2 regions of the Blautia hansenii DSM 20583 genome follow, and region 2 is predicted to be linked to the other one. Evidence: predicted binding sites of a transcription regulator. Region 2 holds the regulator's gene; the other holds the start of a gene.
What was found. Region 2 encodes Rex, which represses fermentation and respiration genes when NADH is low (regulators of the CRP and FNR family bind a similar motif). Its sites were predicted from a motif close to ATTGTTAANTANTTAACAAT; they were not measured.
Positions count from the first base shown of each region.

Region 1 (14,565 bases), 120 kb from region 2:
AGAATGGACAATACCAAAACGCCCATCATAGCTCCCATGTCAATCGAACCGTATCCGCCCTTCAAATATTGAATGGCAATGGAAATTGTTTTATATTTCTTTGTGTCCAACACCAGCACAGGCAGCAGATAGTCGTTCCATATCCACATGGCATCCAAAATTGCCACGGTAATACAGGTAGGTTTCATAATAGGAAATACCACCTTAAAATAACATTGCAGCGGCGTACATCCGTCAATCATACTTGCTTCTTCGATTTCAATCGGAATTGCCTTTACAAATCCTGTAAACATAAAGACTGCAAGTCCTGCGCCAAATCCCAGATAGATAATAATCAATCCCCAAGGATTATCCAGCTTCAGCATATTTGCAATTTTAGATAAGGTATACATTTCCATCTGAAAAGGAACTACCATCGCAAACAGACATAAAACATAGATAATTTTTGTACTCAAGGTTTTTACTCTGCTGATATACCACGCACACATGGAACAGCAAACGACAATCAGAGCCACCGAGCATACGGTAATAAATAAGGTCCATAAAAATGCTTCGAAAAATCCTGTCTTTTCCAGACCTCGGATATAGTTTTCCCAGCCTACAAACATATTTCCCTTTGGAATTTTAAAGGGATAACGGCTGATATATGCTTTCTTTTTAAAAGAGTTGATAAATACCAGTATAATGGGGTACATATACAGTACGCTGATAACTGAAAAAATCAGTGTCAGCAGCCAACCATGTTTTGCTTTTCTTGCTTTCATTACTGCTGCACCTCCTTTGTTCTGGTCAATCGATTTTGTATTAAAGCAATAATTCCCACTAAGACAAAGAAAATAACGGCTTTTGCCTGTCCTACGCCTTCATAGCCGGGACGACCATAGAAAGTTCTGTAAATATTTAATGCTATAAGCTCTGACATATTTGACGGTGCGCCGTTGGTGAGGGCTAAGTTCTGGTCAAAGAGCTTAAAGCCGTTGGTCAGTGTCAAAAACGTACAGATGGTAATAGACGGCATGACCATAGGAAGGGTAACATGACGAAGAAGCTGTCTTGCATTTGCCCCGTCAATCTTTGCCGCTTCAATGAGCTCACCCGGTATATTCTGAATGCCTGAAATATAGATAATCATCATATAACCTACTTGCTGCCAACACACCAGAATAACCAGTCCCCAGAAACCGTAGGTAGAGGAAAAAGTTAAAGTTTTTCCGTACTGTGCCAACACACCGTTTAACAAAAGCTGCCAGATATAACCTAAAATAATACCGCCGATTAAGTTCGGCATAAAAAATACTGTACGGAAAAGGTTTGTTCCTTTAATTCCCTTTGTTAAAAGCATTGCCACGGTAAATGCCAATACGTTAATCAAAATGACGGATACTGCGGTAAATAGAACCGTATACCATAAAGCGTGATAAAATTCTGTGTCCTGAAAAGCTTTTAAATAATTTTGAAACCCTACCCATCTGGCATCTGTTACCGTTGTAAATTTGCAAAAGGAAAGATAAATACCCAAAGCAAAGGGTGCAATAAATCCTAAAACAAATGCCAGCATGGTGGGCAATACAAACACAGGAAAATATTTTTTAATTGATTTTTCCAATTTTCTTCCCCCTTTTATCAGGAAAAGGGCTGCCTGTATAAAAAACTTTTACACAGCAGCCCTGTTTCTCATCTTCTTTATTCTGCGTGTGCTGCTTCGTATTCAGAAGCCCAGCCATCTACAAATGCAGCTTTCACAGCGTCCCATTCTCCTGTTCCCTGTGCATATTCCAGCATTGCAGAACCAACCTTATTCTTCCATTCTTCGGAAGGCATAGTTGTAAAGTTCCAGCTTACCGGTGTTTTGCCTGCTTTTGCATATTCATCATATGCTTTTACCAACGGATTTTCCGGCAGATACTCGTCAAAGGTCTTAAATGGTGTAATAAATCCCATTTCATTTGCAAGCATATCTCGTCCTTCATCACTTTCTACAACCCATGTAAGGAAGTCCAATGTTGCCTGAATATCTTCTTCTGATGCTTTCTTATTTACACACCAGTAGTTTTCAGAACCTGTGCAAAGTCCCTGATTTTCTTCACCTTCTGCACCAATGTAGATAGGAAGCATTCCCATATCCTCATCTGCTACTTCCATGTCTTTAATATCATTGTAAGCCCATGTTCCGTTCTGGTAGAAAACAGCTTCGCCAAGTGCGAATTCAGAAGCTGCATCTTCACCTGTCTTAGAGGAAATCATAGAAGGTTCACAAGTGGAGTCTTTTAAATATAAATCCCATACATTTTTGAAGTTTTCAATATAAGTGCCTTTGATTGCCTCTGAGGAAGTAATTCCGTCTTCTTTATATTCATAGTAAACCGGAAGGTTTGCTAAATGTGTTTTAAATCTCCAGTCAGAAGAAGCATCCATACCGGCAGATGTAAATGCACCGGAAACACCTAACTCATCTTTGTTTTTCTGAATACCGTCTGCTACTTTTTTCAGTGCTTCAAAATTGTTTAATTCATCAATGGATTTGATTTCTGCATCCGGAAGTTCAAAGTATTTATTCAGCAGTGCCTTGTTATAAATCAAACCATAGGTTTCAATTACATAAGCAATACCCTGAACAGCATCTCCGTCTTTTAATACATAATCGTCACTGCTCACATCCTTATAAATCTGAGAGTCAGATAAATCATAGCAGTAATCCTTCCATGAAGCCAGTCCCACCGGACCGTTTACCTGAAACAGTGTAGGAGGCTCGTCCTTTGCCATTTCAGATTTCAAGGTAGACTCATAAGTGCCGGCTGCCGCTGTCTGTACCTCTACTTCTACGCCGGTTTCATCTGTATAAGTTTTTGCCAGCTCCACCCACTGGTCTGCCTGCTCCGGCTTAAAGTTCAGATAATATACCTTTCCGTCCCCGCCTTTTTCCTTGTCGCCTTTTGCTTCGGAAGACTCTTCCTTTGGTGTTTCTTTGTCTTCGTTTTCTGTGCTGCCACCGCAGCCTGCCAGCATAGATGTAAGCATAGTTGCTGTCATCAGCATTGCAAATACTTTTTTAAATTTCATAATTGGTTACCTCCCTTTATTTACGTGCTCTTTTGTTTGTCTATATTATATCTATGCAGAAATGAAAAAAATATAATAAAAAACCCAGAAACATGTTCAATTTCCATGTTTCCAGGTTTTTTCTGTGCAATATGCTTTATTTACAAGTCGATTTCTATTTTTTGTTGTTCTATTTTATGCTTCTCCGCAAATCCTGTTAAAATCATAGTCAGCGCTCCGTCACCGGTGACGTTACAAGCAGTACCAAAGCTGTCCTGCAATGCAAAAATTGTCAATATCAAAGCTGTACCTGTTTCATCAAATCCTAAAACGCTGATAATCAGCCCCAGAGATGCCATAACCGTACCTCCCGGTACTCCCGGAGCTCCAATAGCAAACACACCTAAAAGAACACAAAACAGTATCATGCTTCCTACAGAAGGTAATTCTCCATATAAAATCTTAGAAACTACCATAACGAAGAATACTTCTGTCAGCACAGAACCACAAAGGTGAATATTGGCAAAAAGGGGAATTCCAAAATCCACCATATCATCACGAAGCTCAGGTTCTGATTTCTTAGCACAACGCAGCGCAACTGCCAATGTCGCTGCAGATGACATAGTTCCTACTGCTGTCAAATAAGCCGGACCATAATTTTTTAATACTTTCCACGGATTTTTACCGGAATAAATACCCCCGATGAGATACAAAAGCGCCAGCCAGATATAATGCCCTGCCATTACAATCAAAATCACTTTAAGAAATACAGGAAGCTGTTTTGTGATGGTTCCTTCATAAGATAATGCACAGAAAGTAACTGCAATAAAGAATGGCAAAATAGGAATAAGCACCTTTGATACAATGAGAAGTATCATCTTCTGAAATTCATCTAAAAACCGTATCGTAGTTTTGGCTTTTGTCCATGTAGCAGCAAGGCCAATCATAACAGACAGGACTAATGCACTCATAACAGGCATAATCTGAGGAATTTCCAGTTTAAATACTAGCTCTGGAAGTTCCTTTAAGCCATCTACCTCTGAAACAATAGATAAATGAGGAATAAGTGTATATCCTGCTCCCATAGAAAATAATGCGGCAAAAACTGAAGATGTATAAGCAGAAAGAATTGCTACCCCCAATATTTTAGAGGCACTATTTCCCAATTTTGTAATAGACGGCGCAATAAATCCGATAATAATCAATGGCACACAAAAAGTAATAATCTGCCCCAGAATAAATTTGGCAGTTACGATTACGTGCATTACCGGAAGATTTGCCACCTGCCCTGCAAGAATACCGATTACAACGCCTAAAAGCAGGCGAAAAGGCAAGTTATTAAATAATTTTTTCACTTTCTTCTTTCCTTTCTATATTCCCTTTTAGGGTTTTTGAATTTCTACATTATACTCTATGTTTATCCTTCCGTCTATCATTTTATGATTTATAGATAAAATTTATCCAATTTCCTGCCTGTCTCTTTTAAAATAACAAATACCTCCAAATGCTCATATCCAAAACACTTGGAGGTACCGAATTAAATTTCAGAAAATGTATATTTTTCTTTTAATCCATTTGTAATAACATCATAAGTAACACAACCATTATCCAGCACTGTCTTTTCACAGGAAGCAGCTTTGCTGATATGCTCTTTCATATACACATCTAAATTATCTGTTTCAATTTCTGTAATGTTAGATTCCATCTCTCCACGACACATATTGCTGATTTCCCGAATAAGCTCATATTTTTTCATAGCAAAACCTCCTTGATAAAGTTATTTTTATTATTTTATATATAATAACATAATCTCCTTTAAATTGCCAGATATGCGTATAATTTCTGTTCTGTTTTTCAAATATTTTACATTTACAAAAAATTGTCTGAATACGCAAAAAAAGAAACCTGCAAGATTTTGCAGAAAAGAAAAAATAGGTCTGGATTTTTTTGTCACTTTATGAGAAAATAGGGTTGAATAAAGCGTTAAATTATTGACGCATTTGAAGTATATATACTTGAAAGGAGTTTTAAAATGATTTATTCACATGAAGTAGAAACAATGTGCCCAGTAGCACAGGGCGTGAATCACGGTGCAGCTCCAATTCCGGAAGAAGCAAAGTGGGTAAAAGCAAAAGAAATCAAAGATATATCTGGTTTAACACACGGTGTAGGCTGGTGTGCTCCTCAGCAGGGTACTTGTAAATTAACATTAAATGTTAAAGAAGGTATCATTCAGGAAGCATTAGTTGAAACAATCGGATGTTCTGGTATGACTCATTCAGCTGCTATGGCATCTGAAATTTTACCTGGAAGAACAATTCTGGAAGCATTAAACACAGACTTAGTATGTGATGCTATCAATACAGCTATGAGAGAATTATTCTTACAGATTGTATACGGACGTACACAGAGTGCTTTCTCTGAAGACGGACTTCCAATCGGTGCTGGACTTGAAGACTTAGGTAAAGGATTACGTTCTCAGGTTGGTACAATGTACGGAACATTAAAGAAAGGTCCTCGTTATCTTGAAATGACAGATGGCTATGTAACAGGCATCGCTTTAAACGAAGATGATGAAATTATCGGTTACAAATTTGTAAGCTTTGGTAAAATGATGGACTTCATCAAAGCTGGTGATGATGCAAACACAGCATTTGAAAAAGCTCAGGGACAGTATGGTCGTGTAGCTGACGCTGTTAAGATCATCGATCCACGTAAAGAGTAATCACGGGATTTGTCAGAATAGAAATCAGGAGGATAGGATAATGGCTTTATTTGAATCATATGAAAGAAGAGAGAAACAAATTCTGGCTGTTTTAAAAGAGTACGGAATTAATTCTATCGAAGAAGCAGCTGAAGTTACAAAAGCTGCTGGTTTAGATGTATACAAAATGGTTGAAGGCATTCAGCCAATCTGTTTTGAAAATGCAAAATGGGCTTACACTGTAGGTGCTGCTATTGCAATCAAAAAAGGCTGCAAAAGAGCTGCTGATGCTGCTGCTGCAATCGGTGAAGGTCTTCAGTCTTTCTGTATTCCAGGTTCTGTTGCAGACCAGCGTAAAGTAGGTCTTGGACATGGTAACTTAGGAAAAATGTTACTGGAAGAAGATACAAAATGTTTTGCTTTCTTAGCAGGTCACGAATCTTTCGCTGCTGCTGAAGGTGCTATCGGTATCGCTGAAAAAGCAAACAAAGTTCGTAAAGAGCCTCTGCGTGTTATCTTAAACGGTTTAGGAAAAGATGCTGCTCAGATTATCGCTCGTATCAATGGATTTACTTATGTAGAAACTGAAATGGATTACTACACAGGTGAAGTGAAAGAAGTATTCCGTAAAGCTTACTCTGATGGACTTCGTGCAAAAGTTAACTGCTACGGTGCTAATGATGTAACAGAAGGTGTTGCTATCATGCACAAAGAAGGTGTTGACGTTTCCATTACAGGTAACTCTACAAACCCAACACGTTTCCAGCATCCAGTAGCTGGTACATACAAAAAAGAATGTGTTGAACAGGGTAAAAAATACTTCTCTGTTGCTTCCGGTGGTGGTACAGGACGTACACTTCACCCAGACAACATGGCTGCAGGTCCAGCTTCCTACGGTATGACAGATACTATGGGACGTATGCACTCTGACGCTCAGTTCGCTGGTTCTTCTTCTGTTCCTGCTCACGTAGAAATGATGGGACTTATCGGCGCTGGTAACAACCCAATGGTTGGTATGACTGTTGCTGTTGCTGTTGCTATTGAAGAAGCTGCAAAAGAAGGAAGATTTTAATTCTCACTTTCTGATGTAAATACTTAAAATGCGAAAGGATTTTGCAAGTTCAACTGTGGCTTGCAAAATCCTTTTTCTATGCTTATATTCCTTTCAATAAGCTCAATCTTTTCTCAAACATTCCCCAATACTGAGGCAATGCTTCAAAATAACTTTTCTTTACCTCTTTTATCTGGTTAAGTCCTATCTTCTTTACCGCTTCTTCCGCTGCTTCTCTTTGACTCATTTTTTTGTAAAATGTCGTCTGGCAGTTTGCTCCATCTATATTATCATAGGCGTAAAACGCTCGATTAAAATCCATAAGTTTGTGGAGAGAAATCGGCTTGTTATTTTTCGTGTCCACAAGCACTCCCCAGTTTCCCCAATGCCTGTCTGTATTTCCCACTAAATAGTCAATAATATTCATCATATAATAATTGTGGCTGTCTAAAGATAAAATATATTCTTTTACATCTCTATCATGGTTCTGTGCATATATCTCGAATGCTTCCATAGATGCAAGAGAGGTTTCCAAAGAAGTAATATTCTCACTTTTTGTTACTTTTTCATGAGAAAAATACGATTTTTGATAGATAACCTGACTGACATCAAAGCATTGGCAAATCCTGCTTGCCAGTAATTCTCTTTCCACAGCATCTTCTCCGCCGTCTTTTAGAAGTATAAACCCTTCTTCTTCCCTTTTCCAAGCTTTTGGAAAGCATCCATTTGTAGATAAGTCCTTTGCAAGCTCATGATTATCTGCGGTATACTGTTTTCCCCGAAGAGAAATATCAATAAAAGTATTTTTCAAATGATTGTTATATAAATTAATTTCTTCAAAAGTTATTTCTTCACCTTTTTGACGTACCCAAAAAACATCTGTTAAAGAAGCACATCGATAGCTTAAAGCAATTTGCGCTCTTTCCCTGTCAGTAACTGCCTGACGCATCCCAATGCTGTTGAGAATTTCTTTTGCATATTTTCTATCTAAAGTAAGAACTCGTGTGGCACACCAATAATAAAAATTAGTTACGTTATTTACAAGTGTATCAATATCATCATTTTCCTCTAAGTATAGATTATACGGTAAAAAACTTTCATCATAAATTTTGCAAAATCCTGTTTCTGAAATTTCTGCAACTTTTCTGTTTTTCTGCATAATCTCATATACTTTTTTCTCCACGCTTCTTCACCTCCGGTCTGTCTTCATTCTAACACAGCACCAATATTCTGTACATAGAAAAAAGCTATCGCTATAACGATAACTTTTCCCTTCTAAAATACATATTTGATAAGCTCCATAATTCCCGTAAGCCCCAAACTATATAAAAAAATAGAACCCGGTTTTCCCAAAAGAATAATACATGTAAATTTCTTTAAAGACATTTTCGTCAGTCCGGCTATGTAACAAAGCAAATCATCCGGCGCTACGGGAAGAAAAATTGCCACGGCAAAGGCTTTATCAAAGGCTTTGCCTTTGTCCAGCCAGCCAATATATTTGTTATAATTTTTCTCTCCGATAATATGATGAACAAATGGTCTTCCATAATGCTTTGACAAAAGAAATGCCAAAACAGAGCCCATGGCTATTCCTACATAATTATATACAAAGCCCCATACCGGTCCGAAAATCAGCACACCGCCCAGACATCCGATTGCTCCCGGCAAAATAGGAATGACTACCTGCACCATCTGTATCAGGATAAAAAGGGCAGGAGCAAAAAGTCCAAAACGGTCTAAAAATGCCTGCAAAGACTCAGAAGATACAAACAATCGGTTATCAATCCCATACCAGATAAACCATATCATTCCCGCCATACCAAGAATGGTACATAAATTTAAACACATTGCTGTTTTTGTTTTTTCCATAGTAAAACCTCTTTTTTCTCTGCCTGTTCCCGCAGAACCCTGTGATAAAACTTTTTCCATTGCTCTCCTACCGCCTCTGTACTGTATCTTAAATGACCTTCATAAGAAGCATGGGCGCTTCTATGATAAAAGTCCGGTTCTTCTTTTAGCTGTGTTAAAATCCTGATAAAATCAGAAGTTCCTTTTCCTCGCAAAGCATAGTCAAACAAAATCGGATCATAGATAGAAAGGTCTCGAACCAGAACCGGCAAAGCGCAGTTCATTGACTCCAAAATTGTCATGGGAAACAGTTCTTCATAAGATGGCAAAAACATAACATCTGCCATATTATAGACTTCATTCATTTTTTCCCTGTCTACAATTCCCAAGAACTTTATATTCTTTGGTGCATGTTTCATGGCTTCTCTGATTTCTTCATACCCTTCTGAAATCTTTCCGAAAGAAAATCCGCCTGCCCACACAAACTGACAATCCGGCATTTTTCTTGCAATTTCAATAAACTCCAGTACGCCTTTTCGCTTTTGTAACTGCCCTACACATAATACTGTAAATGTATCGTTTCCAATCTTACATTTCTTTCGGATTGCATTTCTCTTTTCCGTACTTAACGGATAAAAATTCTTTTCTGAAACAACATTGGGAATATAAGTCACTTTTTCTCTCGGTATACCGTAATCTGCTAATTTATCAATAAAAACCGGATTAACCGTAACCAGATAATCCATCTTTTTATAAAAAGATATCATATATTTATAAAAAGTATTTTTCGCAACTCTTGGAAGGGAAATACTGTTTTCCACTGTTTCCGGAAGAAAATGTACATACCCCACTAAAGCGCTTTGCTTTCTCTTGGCCGGAATAGAAAAGTAATATTCCGGATTAATGGAATGATAATGCACAATATCACATGGAGCTTTTGCATTTTCCAAAACAACTGCTTCCTGCTTCATTACCTGCTTTGCCAATGCAACTTGTTCATCATGAGCAGAAAGCACGCCCTGCCCTTTTACCATATCTGCTTTTGATAACATATTTATCTTCTTCATCATTTTCATGCCCCTCTCTTTAACAGCCCTTTTCTGTTCCATAAAATTCTGTTATAAACTCTATGTGCCCATACGGAAGCTTCTTTCTCTGCCTCCTGACGTTTCAGCACTTCTTTGTATAAGCTTTCTGCCATTGTACAGAAATTCCATGTGGAATAGAGATAAGCGGTTTCTTTTGCCCTTAATCCCATTTCCGCTTTTCTTGTTTCATCCTCCAGAATATATTCTAAGTGCATTTTAAAGTATTCGTAAGTTTCATATTGGAAACCATTATACCCATCTGTGATTACCTGATTTAGACATTCATCCTTACGGCACAGCGCCGGTCTTCCGCTGGCTAAGGCTTCAATGTAAGTAATTCCCTGTGTCTCACTGTTAGAGGCACATACAAAAACGTCTCCTAACTGATAGTAAATTCCCACGTCCTGTGGATTTACCATACCTGTAAAAATTACTTTTCCTGTCAAGGACAAGCTCTCGCTGATTTTTTCCAGCCGTTCTCTGTCAGGACCGTCTCCTACGATTAAAAGTGTTAAATTCTGTTTTTCTTCCTCATAGATAAGACGGGCAAAATAATTTAAGATTTCTTCCAGATTTTTCTCTTTTGCCAATCTTCCTACACTGACAAGCACCTTATTTTCAAGAGGAATGTTCCATTTCTTTTTCAGATTTTCACATTCTGATTTAGACATTCTGTTTTGAAAATTTTTTAAATCAATTCCCGTAGGTATAACAGAAATCGGTTCTTCTACTTCATACTTTTCTAAAATTTTTTCTACTTTTTCCGTAGGTACAATTACCTGATTTGTTTTATTTAAAATACTTCTGGAAAGCTGTGCAACGATTTTTTTCTCAAAAGCTGCCCCAAGCTTATAGGAGGACAAGCCTCCGGGAAGATAATGGATATAATCTTCATAAATCGTATGATAAGTATGAAGCAATGGACATTTACATTTCTTACTGATTTTCACTGCGTAAGAAAAAGTCATAAATTCGCACTGAGAATGTACAATGTCCGGTTTCCAGTCAATCAATTCCTGAATAAATCTTTCCACATGAGGAAGAACCGCTCTTGCGTTGGGATAAATCATTTCCAGATTTAAAGATTTTATGTAATATACATTTTCCTTTCGATAAGACTCATAAGTCGGTGATAATGTCAAAACTTTTACTTCATGTCCTCTTTCTTCCAATTCTTTCTTTAAATTCACAACGGATGTCACTACTCCGTTGACAATCGGCTTGTACCAATCACTTGTTAATAATATCTTCATAAGAGTTCCCCCTTTTGTCTTCTTTTAAGTTACTTTTATCTTAATGGAGATATTTAAAGAGAACAGCCATAGCTTTTTAAAGTTTTTCTAAAGATTAAAAAAAGAATTCTGCAACAATGTAATTTCCTAATTACATGAAAAAGAACCACAAGTTTCCTATAAGAAGAAAACTTATGGTTCTTTTCTTTAATCTAATTGAATTTCCGCTAATTCAGCCGGTGGCAACTGTTTGGAAGACGCCTGCTGATATTTTTTCAGTTCTGCCGCTGCTTTTGTAAACGGTATATTGGTTCCGGCTCCTGCCATACAGCCTCCCGGACATCCCATACCTTCAATCATGCAGCCTTTTAATTTTCCTGCTTTTGCTTTTGTCAAAAGCTTTTTACATTCGCTTAATCCTTCCGCATGCTCAATATGCACTTCCACTTCAGGATAATATTCTTTCAGGCAATCTCCCACTGCACTGGAAACTCCACCGGAAACAGCATATCCCCTTCCTGCTGCCGTTGCATTGTGGAAAGAGCTGTCTCCTTCGCACTCTTTTGGTTCAATCTCTTTTGCTTCAAACATTCCCGCTAATTCTTCAAATGTAATAACAAAATCCACATCACTTCTGACACTTGTTCTGGAAGCCTCCAACTTTTTAGACGCACATGGTCCGATAAACACTACCTGTGCATCGGGATATTCCTTTTTAATGGTTCTGGCAGTTGCCACCATCGGTGTTAATTCCTGAGAAATATTCTCAATCATATCCGGGAAGAACTTTTTCGCCATCATAATCCATGACGGACAGCAGGAAGTAAGTAAAAACGGAAGCTCTCCTGTGCTGACTTTTTCTGCATAGTGATGCGCTTCTGCTACCGCTCCAATGTCTGCACCTAAAGCTACTTCATAAACCTCTGAAAATCCCAATTTCAAAAGCGCTGCTTTTAATTTTCTCGGAGTTACTTCGTCTCCAAACTGTCCTACAAAAGCCGGTGCAACCTCTGCAATAATCTGTTTTCCCTCTTTTAAAGCGTGTGCCAACTGGAAAATCTGAGATTTATCAGAAATAGCCCCAAAAGGACAGCTTACCATACACATACCGCAAGAAACACATTTCTCATTGTTAATCGTTGCCCTTCCCATTTCATCACTTTCAATGGCATTGACACCGCAAGCTCTTGCACAGGGACGTTCCTTCTTAGCAATGGCATCGTAAGGACAGACGCTTTTACATTTTCCGCACTTGATACATTTTTCCTGATCAATGACAGATTTTCCCTTTATAATGGAAATCGCACCTTTGGGGCAAATTTCTTTACACGGATGAGCTACGCATCCCCTGCACATATTGGAAACCTCATACATTTTTGTCTCGCAGGCATCACAGGCAGAAGGAATAACCTGCATCAGCGGCGGTTCATAATATTTTTCATCGATATTGCTGGCTTCTAAGCCGGAAGTAATATGAACGGCTGTATTTTCCGGTCTTAAAGACATTCCCATTGCCAGACGTACTCGTTCACTGGCTACCGCTCTTTCCCGATAAATACTTTCTCTGTAAGTCGCTCTTTCTTTTACGATTTTATAAGGTATTGCTTCAATATCTGCTACCAGTGTTTCATCCGATGACTGAAAACCGGCTTTTGCAATTTCTTTAAATACTTTTCGGCGAATCCGTTTTACGTTTGTATCTAAACCTCTCATCTTTAATTCCTTTCCATTCTATTCTAAATATACCGCACAGCAATCATATCTATTTTCCAAAAAGATTGCAAGAAAATTCAGGTATTTTATTTCATACAATTACAATTTATGGTATACTTACAAACTAGTGCAACACAAAACAAGTAAAAACCACTCGGAAAGGATTTCTTATGAAAGCAAATTTTTCTCTATCAAAGAAGCAATTACTTCCACCTGTACTGACTTCAGGTGCATTAAAATGGATTGCTCTTATTACCATGTTTATAGACCATATTGGAGCGATTATATTAGAAAAGGGTGCAATTTCTGCTTACAATCAGGGACTTTCCTCTGCATTTTCCTATGATACCAGCGTCTTTCTTTCAAAACTGGATTTTTTTATTCGTCAAATTGGGCGCATTTCCTTTCCTATTTTCTGTTTTCTCTTGGTAGAAGGCTTTTATCATACCTCCAACAGAAAAAAATATGCTCTGCGCCTTTTCCTGTTCGCCTGTATTTCAGAAATTCCTTTTGATTTATGCTTTCGTGGAAAAATCTTGGAATTTTCCTATCAAAATGTCATGTTCACTTTGCTTATTGGTTTTCTGACTATGTGGGCAATAGAAATCTTAAAAGAAAAAAAAGAAATCCTCGGTATCATTCCTGCTGTCCTTGGAATTTTAACCGGATTTCTCTTTCATGCAGATTATAACTGGAAAGGAATTGTCCTTATACTTGTTTTATATGTTTTTTATTTCTATCCTGTGGAAAAAACCATTGCGGGATGTCTGGCGTTATATTGGGAGGCAACAGCGTGTCTGGCTTTTATTCCGATAAACCTTTATAATCATAAAAAAGGAAACGGACCGAAATATTTCTTTTACTTTTTCTATCCGGTTCATCTCCTTATTCTATTTCTTATTCGATATGCTCTCTTTGGTCTTCCGGCAATGTCATAAGTACCTTGCACTTCTGTCTTCGAGGCTGCCACAACAGCCTCGGCTCTTTTCTTCGTTGATAGGGAAATGTTTTTATAAATCTTCTGCTTTATATATGAAATATCCCTCATAATAGTAACTATGGTCTATTCCCTTCATATACACTTCTCTGTTTTCTACTTTATCAGTCAAAGCCTGTTTCAATATATATTTTATTTCAATATCTTTTATCGGACTTCTTTCCATTGCAAGTAGATAATCTTCTTTATCAACAACACTCCAATCAATAACCATGTTTAACTCTTTTTTCAAAATTAAATCAAGCCATATTCTTGTGCTTCTGCCATTCCCTTCTCGGAATGGATGCGCTATATTCATCTCTACATATTTTTCAATAATTTCCTCAAATGTTGACTGTGGCATCTTCTCAATATTTTCAATAGCTGCCTGCAAATACATCACCGGTGCAAATCGAAAATTTCCTTTTGCAACATTTACAGTTCGTACTTTTCCTGCAAACTCATATATATCGCCAAATAAATATCTATGAATGGCTGCAAGCATCTGAAATGTTCCTACTTCATAATTATCCAAATATCCATTTTCAAATAATTCAACTGCTTTTTTCTTACTTATCTTTTCTTCCATTCTGGCTAATTCTGTGGAGTCTGTGATATCCAGTTTATTTTCTAAAGTCATACTTTCCCCTTTCACCCTAATATAGTTTTGGAGCGGAATTCCGAAAATCCCGCCCCAATCATTAGCATAGAGCTTTATGTAATCGCACTGATAATTCTTTTGCCAAACAGCTTCATGTCTATTGACAGTATGCCCTTCCCATATACTTCATGATTATACTTTTCAATCTCAACAGTATATCCTAAACCTTGATATGTTCCTGAACCGCTTTCATCAATAATATCCTTTTGGACAACAAATATCGGTTCTTCAAAGGAAGAACATCGAAAATAAT
Region 1 covers NZ_CP022413.2:1,636,014-1,650,578, forward strand. The annotation lists gene CGC63_RS08170 (carbohydrate ABC transporter permease) at 1-764, opposite strand, end outside; gene CGC63_RS08175 (carbohydrate ABC transporter permease) at 764-1,606, opposite strand; gene CGC63_RS08180 (ABC transporter substrate-binding protein) at 1,684-3,060, opposite strand; gene CGC63_RS08185 (dicarboxylate/amino acid:cation symporter) at 3,201-4,394, opposite strand; gene CGC63_RS08190 (hypothetical protein) at 4,577-4,795, opposite strand; gene CGC63_RS08195 (iron-sulfur cluster assembly scaffold protein) at 5,072-5,764, shown strand; gene CGC63_RS08200 (GGGtGRT protein) at 5,805-6,815, shown strand; gene CGC63_RS08205 (hypothetical protein) at 6,898-7,977, opposite strand; gene CGC63_RS08210 (TVP38/TMEM64 family protein) at 8,070-8,663, opposite strand; gene CGC63_RS08215 (glycosyltransferase family 4 protein) at 8,633-9,712, opposite strand; gene CGC63_RS08220 (glycosyltransferase family 4 protein) at 9,715-10,983, opposite strand; gene CGC63_RS08225 (4Fe-4S dicluster domain-containing protein) at 11,170-12,675, opposite strand; gene CGC63_RS08230 (TraX family protein) at 12,846-13,613, shown strand; gene fic (protein adenylyltransferase Fic) at 13,686-14,291, opposite strand; gene CGC63_RS08240 (hypothetical protein) at 14,366-14,565, opposite strand, start outside.
Region 1: CGC63_RS08195 (iron-sulfur cluster assembly scaffold protein) is a predicted target of Rex. The motif match lies at 4,890-4,909, and genes of this name have one in related genera.

Region 2 (8,952 bases):
TTCTTTTATGTATGCAATATGGCTTTTCAATTCCATTGCCGGTTTCAGAAGAATTTTATCTTTTTCCACTTCATTGGAAGGATACATGCCGTAGAGAATAATTCCTGCACGTACTGCATCGAAATAGGCATCCTGCATCCGAATAATGGCTGCGCTGTTAGAGCAATGCTTTACAGGTATGGAAATTCCCTGTCTCTTTAAAGCGTCTAAAAATTCCTGATATTTTTCCAGCTGTTGATATGCCGGTGCAAGGTCGGTCTCATCTGCTCTTGCAAAGTGCGTGAAAATCCCTTCCAGTTCGATATTTGGAAGCTTTGAAATTTCCACGATTTCCGGTATTGCGTCTTCTATGTGGCGATAGCCGATACGTGTCATGCCTGTATCTAATTTTATATGTATTTTTAAAGTTTTATTGGCTTTTACGGCTGCTTTTGAAAGCTGTTCTGCCATGGAAAGCTTAAAGACCGTAGGTTGAAAATCTTCTTTTACAATTCGGTCATAATCTTCTTCGTAGGTATAGCCTAAAATTAAAATCGGCTTTTTTATTCCGGCTTTTCGAAGCTCTCTGCCTTCCTCCACAGTGGCAACCGCAATCCCCCATATATAAGAATAAGCCTCAATTTCCTTTGCGATGGGGACTGCTCCGTGTCCATAACCGTCTGCCTTTAACACTGCGATAATCTGTGTGTTCTTTCCCATATAATCATACATGTTTTTCAGGTTATAATCGATTGCATCCAGATTAATGTGCGCCTGAATTCTGCTTTGTATTCTCATGCCTTTCTCATCTCTCCCTTTTTAAACTTCATCCAGAATTTGCCCTGCTGCATCTATTAAATCTCCTGCCAGCATAGCTGCACGGCCTTTTCTTTTTGCTGCCAAATCTCCGGCAGCTCCGTGAAGATAAACACCCAGACAGGCTGCCTTTAACCCATCTTTTCCCTGAGCCAAAAGACTTAAAATCATACCTGTCAGAACATCGCCGCTGCCTGCGCTTGCCATACCGTCATTTCCGGATAAATTCAAGTAAATGTTTTTGTCTCCATTACTGATAACTGTTCTGGCATCCTTACATACTAACACAACAGAAAGGGTTTTTGCAATTTCCTGTGTGATTTTTATGGGATTTTCTTTCCATTTTTTTATAGAAATATCGGTAAGACGGGAAAATTCTCCTAAATGTGGTGTTAAAATCACTTCATTTGGATAGTTTTTTAACTGTTCTGTGCGTCCTTTTAACATTCCTATGGCATCTGCGTCAATAACAAGGGGTTTTGTTCCTTGGGAAAGCACCGTATCCAGCAAACTTTCTGCCTGTTTGCCAAGACCAATACCCGGTCCAATTCCAATGACATCTGCCCATTGAAAACCTTCTGACAATTCTTTTGTAATGTTCTCGTCATCCTCGTAACACAAGAGCATGGCTTCGGGAAAACAGGAAAAAAGAACCTTATTTTCTTTATGCGTACAGATTTTTAGCATACCTGCTCCGGTTTTCATAGCTGCCATTCCGCTTAAATAGGCTGCGCCGAAAATATCCTTGCTTCCTGCAATTAAAAGGATTTTCCCAAAACTGCCTTTATTTCCATCCCTCTTTCTTCGGATTTCTTTTAAGTCCCCTTTTGTATAAGTAAAAATTTCGGGCTTTGGAAGTATTTCCGGTTTGGCATAAATACCGATATCGGCAATGACAACCTTTCCTGCATATTCTGCGCCGGGATAAAGAAAAAGCCCTGTTTTTCCATAAGCAAATGTGACGGTTAAGTCCGCTTTTACCGCACAGCCCAATATTTTTCCTGTTCTGCTGCAAATTCCCGAAGGAATATCCACAGCAACGATTTTTCCTTGAAATTTATGTAATTCCAGTATAATTTCTTTTAAATTTCCCGTGATTTCTCTGGAAAGTCCCACACCGAAAACAGCATCTACAATAACAGTATATTCAGAAATATGAAAACTCTTGACAAAGGAAATTCCATAATTTTTTCCAATATCTATCTGTTTCTGCATTTCTTTTGTAAATTTCTCCGGCTTTCCTAAAATACAGACATCTGTGCAATAACCTGCAAGATGAAGCAGTCGTGCCAGTACCACACCATCCGCCCCATTATTTCCGCTTCCGCATAAAATCAAAATTTTATTAAGAGAAAACCCCTCTTTTTTTATTGCTTCAAAAACAGAAAGTCCGGCTCTTTCCATAAGCACTAAAGAAGGAACACCCATTTCTTCTATGGTGTATTTATCTAAAAGCTGCATCTGATCACCTGTTACAATTCTCTCCATGTCATCCTCCTAACGATAACGGAAAAAAGCTGCTGTAAAATTTCTTTCACAACAGCCTTCCCCTTTATTTTTCTTCTTTCTGCTCCGCAACAGTCAAATTGTAGGATAAACGCATCAGGCTTTCGGAAAGATGAACGTTTTCTACAATTACATCTTTTGGCACATTTAAGTCCAAATGGGCAAAATTCCAAATGGCTTTAATACCATTTTGCACCAAAAGCTCTGCAATTTCTGCGGCGCTGCTTTTTGGTACTGTCAGCGCTGCAATCTGTACGTCTTCTTTTTGTAAAAATTCCGGCAGCTCGCTCATCATACGAATTCCATTTCCCCTGATGGAAATTCCTTTTAAAACTGGATTGATATCGAAAACGCCCACAATTTTAAAGCCTCTCTTTTCGAATTTTACATAATTGGCAAGAGCCTGTCCCAGATTTCCCGCTCCTATGATAATCATGTGATGGGTTTTATCCAACCCCAGAATTTTTCCGATTTCCTCGTACAGATATGGCACATTGTATCCGTATCCCTGCTGCCCAAAGCCCCCGAAATTATTTAAGTCCTGACGGATTTGAGAAGCTGTTACACGCATCTTTGCACTTAACTCATTGGATGAAATCCTTTCTATTCCCTCCTCTATGAGTTCACCTAAATATCTGTAATATCGAGGCAGTCGTTTAATTACTGCTTTTGAAATGCTTTTTTCCTCCACGGCGAACCCTCCTGTATTCAAAATACACATTTCTTGAAATTATTATATAAAATTGTTAAATTAAAGTCAATCATAATTCATTTATCTGTTGTCAAATATATTTTTTCCGCTATAATAAATGAAGATACTATATTTACAAAGGAGATATTTACATGATATTAGCGTGTCAAAATATAGAAAAATCTTTTGACGGCGTCACCATTTTACAGGACGCCAGTTTCCATATAGAAGAAAGAGAAAAGGCTGCTCTTGTGGGCATTAACGGTGCGGGAAAATCTACACTTTTTCGTATTATTGTAGGAGAACTTTCCCCTGACAACGGACAGGTTATTCTGGCAAAAGGAAAGACCTTGGGATATCTGGCGCAGCATCAGGAAATGGAAAATGAGCTTACCATTTATGACTGCCTGTTGCAGGTAAAACAGCATATTCTGGATATGGAAATCCGCATGCGTGAAATGGAAGCGGAAATGAAGCATACCACAGGAGAAGCCCTGACAAAGCTTATGGACAGTTACTCCCGTCTCACACATGAATTCGAAATGGAAAACGGATATGCCTACAAAAGTGAGCTGACCGGTGTTTTAAAAGGGTTGGGATTTCAGGAAGAAGACTTTCAGAAACAGGTTTCCACGCTTTCCGGAGGACAGAAAACAAGGGTAGCCCTTGGCCGCCTCCTTCTCTCCAAACCGGATATTATTCTGTTGGATGAGCCTACCAACCATTTGGATATGGACTCCATTGCATGGCTGGAAACTTATCTTTTGAACTATCCCGGGGCTGTTTTTATCGTCTCTCATGACCGATATTTTCTGGACAAAGTGGCTACGAAAATTGTAGAAATTGATAATGGAAAGGTATCTGTTTTTACAGGAAATTACAGCGCTTACAGTGAAAAGAAATCCCTTCTTCGTAAAGCAGCTTATCAGGCATACCTAAATCAGCAGCAGGAAATCAAACATCAGGAAGAGGTTATTGCAAAGCTGAAATCCTTTAATAGAGAGAAGTCCATCCGCAGAGCAGAAAGTAGAGAAAAAATGCTGGATAAAATGGAAGTTCTGGAAAAACCGGTGGAAATCGACAGCTCTATGAAGATTACATTAAAGCCCAGAATTACCAGCGGAAATGATGTTTTAACCGTAGAAGGGCTTGGAAAATCCTTCCCTCCTCTCACACTTTTTGAAGATTTGAACTTTTCTGTGAAAAGAGGCGAGCGTGTTGCCATTATTGGAAATAACGGTACAGGAAAAACTACGATTTTAAAAATTTTAAATGAAATTGTGCCACCAGATACCGGATGTTTTCATTTGGGAAGCAAGGTTCATATCGGTTATTATGACCAGGAACACCATGTTTTGCACAATGAAAAGACCATTTTTGAAGAAATTTCCGATGATTTCCCGAAACTGACCAATACGGAAATCCGCAATCTGCTGGCAGCCTTTTTGTTTACGGGAGATGATGTATTTAAGCCTATTCAGGCTTTAAGCGGCGGAGAAAAAGGGCGTGTTTCTTTGGCAAAGCTGATGCTTTCAGAAGCCAATTTCTTAATCTTGGATGAGCCTACCAACCATCTGGATATTACCTCAAAAGAAATTTTGGAAGAAGCTTTAAGCAATTATGAGGGAACTGTTTTATACGTCTCTCATGACCGCTACTTTATCAATAAAACAGCTACCAGAATTTTAGATTTAACTAATCAAAAGCTGGTAAATTACATTGGAAATTATGATTATTATTTAGAGAAAAAAGAAGAATTAACACAGATTTATGCACCGGATATTCAAGAGGAAGCTGTTGAAACAAAGACTTCTGCGGTGAAATTAGACTGGAAACAGCAAAAGGAAGAACAGGCACGTCTTCGCAAAAAAGAAAATGATTTAAAGAAAACAGAAGCCATGATTGAAGAACTGGAAACAAGAGACAGTGAAATTGATGAGGAAATGGCAAAACCGGAAGTTGCTACCAATGTAGCGGAGTGTGTTCGTCTTTCCAAAGAAAAAGCCGAAATTGCCCAAAAGCTGGAAGAGCTTTATGAAAAGTGGGAAGAGCTGGCAGAATAATTTAGCTAATCCAGAGGATTTCTACATGTTGCGCTCAGTCTGCGCACACTTTGAGCTTGTAATCTCAAAGTGTGCCAGACAAATTTGCTAAAAATATAGAAATCTTCTAGATTTTTGTTTTAATATATTATTTCTTGTAAATGTTAAATAACTTCTAATTCTTTTCTGATTTCTTTTATAAAATCTAAACTGTTTAATACGGTTACAGAAGTGTCTGTGGTAATTGCAGCCAAATCCTTTGTCATTTTTCCAGACTCAATGACTTTTAAAACAGCTTGCTCCAGCTTATCTGCAAATTGTTCTAATTCTGCATTGCCGTCCAGCTCTCCTCTTTTTCTTAAAGCGCCGCTCCATGCAAAAATAGTTGCTACCGGATTGGTGGAGGTCTGTTTTCCTTCCAAATATTGATAGTAATGACGCTGTACTGTGCCGTGGGCTGCCTCATATTCAAAGTATCCCTTTGGAGATACTAAAACAGAAGTCATCATGGCAAGTGAGCCAAAAGCGGAGGAAACCATATCGCTCATCACATCTCCGTCATAATTTTTACATGCCCAAATAAAACCGCCTTCTGCTTTCATAATGCGGGCTACTGCATCGTCAATTAAGGTATAAAAATAGGTTAGATTTTCTTTCTCGAATTTTTCTTTATATTCTGCTTCATAAATTTCCTGAAAAATATCTTTGAAGGTATGGTCATATTTTTTAGAAATGGTGTCTTTAGAAGAAAACCATAAATCCTCATGACAATCCAGTGCATAAGAAAAACAGGATTTTGCAAAGCTTTCAATGGAAGACGTCAGATTATGTATCCCTTGTACAATACCGGACTCCTGAAATTCCTGTACTAATTCTCTTGTTTCTTCTCCTTTTTCATTTGTATAGACCAACTCTACTCTTCCTGCTCCCGGAATTTTCATTTCGGCATTTTTATATACATCACCATAGGCATGTCTTGCTATGGTAATGGGCTTTTTCCAGCTTTTTACGCAGGGCTCAATGCCTTTTACCAGAATAGGCGTGCGGAAAACCGTACCGTCTAAACAGGAACGAATAGTGGCGTTAGGGCTTTTATACATTTCTTTTAAATGGTATTCTTCGACTCTGGCTGCATTCGGTGTAATGGTAGCGCATTTTACCCCTACTTTATATTTTTTGATTGCTTCAGCGGCAGCCAAAGTCACTTTGTCATTTGTTTCGTCTCGATATTTTAATCCTAAATCATAATATTCTGTATTTAAGTCAAGAAAAGGAGAAAGCAGTTCCTCTTTTATCCACCCCCATAAAATTCTTGTCATTTCATCTCCGTCCATCTCTACTAAAGGTGTTGCCATTTGTATTTTTCCCATATCTTCTACCTCTTACTTTCTTAAATTATCACTGCGTTTTATTAAACTGTTTCGTACATTTTAATAGACAAAACAGATATTTGTCAAGAGTTATTGCAAAAATTTATGCAAATCAAACAATCCCCAACCTTGAAGATTATGCTCGTAGCCCAAGTCTTTGGCGGTTTTCCAAAGCTTTTTTTTCACTTCTAAATTCGTCATTTGAGGATATTTTTCCAATAAAAGAGCAATGCCTCCTGACACAATAGGGGTAGACATAGATGTGCCGCTTCTTGCAATATAGGGAAATAAACTGTCGGAGTTGGTACAAGACATGATTTCGCTTCCGGGGGCTACAATATCCGGCTTACTGATACATTCTTTTGTAGGACCTCTTCCTGAAATTCCATGGTTTTTCATCAGCATATCCGAAGAACCTACGGTAATAATTTTTCTGCTGCTTCCGGGCGCTGTAATGCTGCATCTTCCGGGACCCATATTTCCTGCCGCCGCTACTACCACAAGCCCTGCGTCCCAGACATCTTCTACTGCACGAATTAAATCCTCATGTCCTTCTCGTCTGGTAGTACCAACAGAAATATTTACAATACGGATATTGTAACAATCTTTGTTTTCTAAAATCCATTGAAATGCCCGTAATACCTTTTCCTTGCTGCCATTTCCCTTTTTATCCAGCACTTTAATGGGAATAAGCCCGCATTTTGGCGCAATCCCTTGAATTTTACCCTTTCCTGCCGCACCGCTTCCGCCGATAATTCCCAATACATGAGTTCCGTGACCATTGTCATCATAAGGCTTTGTACGACCGTTTACAAAGTCCTGAAAGCTCCAAATTCGGTTGTCAAAATCTATATGGGGAAATGCTCCCTCTTGTGTCAAGTAGTTGCAGGCAATTTTCTTTCGCTTTTTTTACGATTTTATCAGGTATTTCAGCACTTTTTCTTCAAAATAACGGCTGGGTGTTAAATAAATGCTATAAATCCGCAAAAGGCTTTGATAAATAGATGCAAACAAATCAAGTAGAGTTTATAAAACGTTAGTAGAGAAATGATTTTGAGGGATATAGCCTATGATGACTATACCCCTCTCCTTCTCTTTTACCATTTATACCTTCTGCAAGGAAAATGTAATTCACGCAATCCAGCCTCCCTACAAATAGAAGATAAGATTTTCAATATTTCTTCTCTTGTAAGATTAAACCACTCACCGAGTTCTCTATCTGAAAAACAATAAAAAACATCCTGTCCTGAACCATATTTTGTATATGTATGCTCTGCTTCAGCCACCTTTAATCGTCTACGGATATCATTAAGCATATCTGCAATTGTATCGAGTTTTTTACGCCATATTGGATTTTGAATCGCCGATTTTCCTTCCGCTTGTTTTAGTTTCTCACCATCTCTGGTACGCATAACCCCTGTATTCAATGCGATAAGAGTATCTTCGATGGCTTTATCAAAATCCTCCATTCGACCTTCCTGATAAATGTCATCTTGAAAAGCTGGACGATCAAAACATTGAACAAAGAATTTGATAATCGCTTTATCCTCTTCCATAGATTGTATTGGCGAAATCTTTTCAATCTCTGAAAGTGCTGATAATTCTGCAGCCTTTTTCCACTCTAAAAGAACTGCTTTTGAATAACGAGTGGTATCTGTATCTATTAACTTTGAGCAAGACTGGCATAGCCATATTCCATTCTCAGAAGACTTTCGTTCTTCTGGTGTCATACTTTCATCATATCTTGGACCACCCTTTGCTGCGGCACAAATATGGCAGCTACACCAATATTTGTAATTTTATCTGGATCAGTATTTGCAGCACAAGTTAGTTTTTGACATTTCGGATTGCTACATCTTCTGCCTACTCGATTTGCAAGCAACTCCTTCGTAGCCAAGGAAAAATCATCTCTATTGTTTGCCATCTTGCATACCTCATTTCATTTTTTGAATAAAATTTAATAACCTAAATATCTATTTCATAGTAATTCCCATTCGTTTCAATTCTTGAGCCATCTGATAACGATGTGTTATACAGTCTTTGTCAAGATTATTTTCATATATAATCCAATCATTTATCGACTCTAATGCGTAATCCACAGCTTCCTGATTTAACACAACACCAGACACTTTTAAAAAGTTTACTCTAATTACAAGTTCAAGTACATATACAAAATACCAATTTGCATAATCTGTAATTTTATCTTCGGAGTCATGAATTAACGCAGCCAAACTATTTTTTGAATATATATAATGATAAAATGTATGTCTTTCTTGAGATAATAACCCCTTATATTTTTCTCCATCTATTCCAAGCAAAGAAATTCCTTGTTGTAACTTCTGACTATTTACTATTTTCTTAAAAAATATATCATAACTACCTTTTACATTATTTGTCTCTTTATAAGTGTTTATTATGAAACCATCTGCAATATTCAATAATAAAGATAGTCTATGATTTACATTTATCTTTCCATAATTTTCTGAATTCAAATAGTAAAAAGCATTCACAACTGATTTTGTCATTTTTTTATCTGAAATGCCCGTGT
Region 2 covers NZ_CP022413.2:1,515,455-1,524,406, forward strand. The annotation lists gene alr (alanine racemase) at 1-777, opposite strand, end outside; gene CGC63_RS07515 (bifunctional ADP-dependent NAD(P)H-hydrate dehydratase/NAD(P)H-hydrate epimerase) at 799-2,283, opposite strand; gene CGC63_RS07520 (redox-sensing transcriptional repressor Rex) at 2,348-2,992, opposite strand; gene CGC63_RS07525 (ABC-F family ATP-binding cassette domain-containing protein) at 3,145-5,055, shown strand; gene CGC63_RS07530 (NADP-dependent isocitrate dehydrogenase) at 5,199-6,404, opposite strand; gene CGC63_RS07535 (S8 family peptidase) at 6,495-7,283, opposite strand; gene CGC63_RS07540 (hypothetical protein) at 7,502-8,134, opposite strand; gene CGC63_RS07545 (hypothetical protein) at 8,131-8,328, opposite strand; gene CGC63_RS07550 (hypothetical protein) at 8,378-8,952, opposite strand, start outside.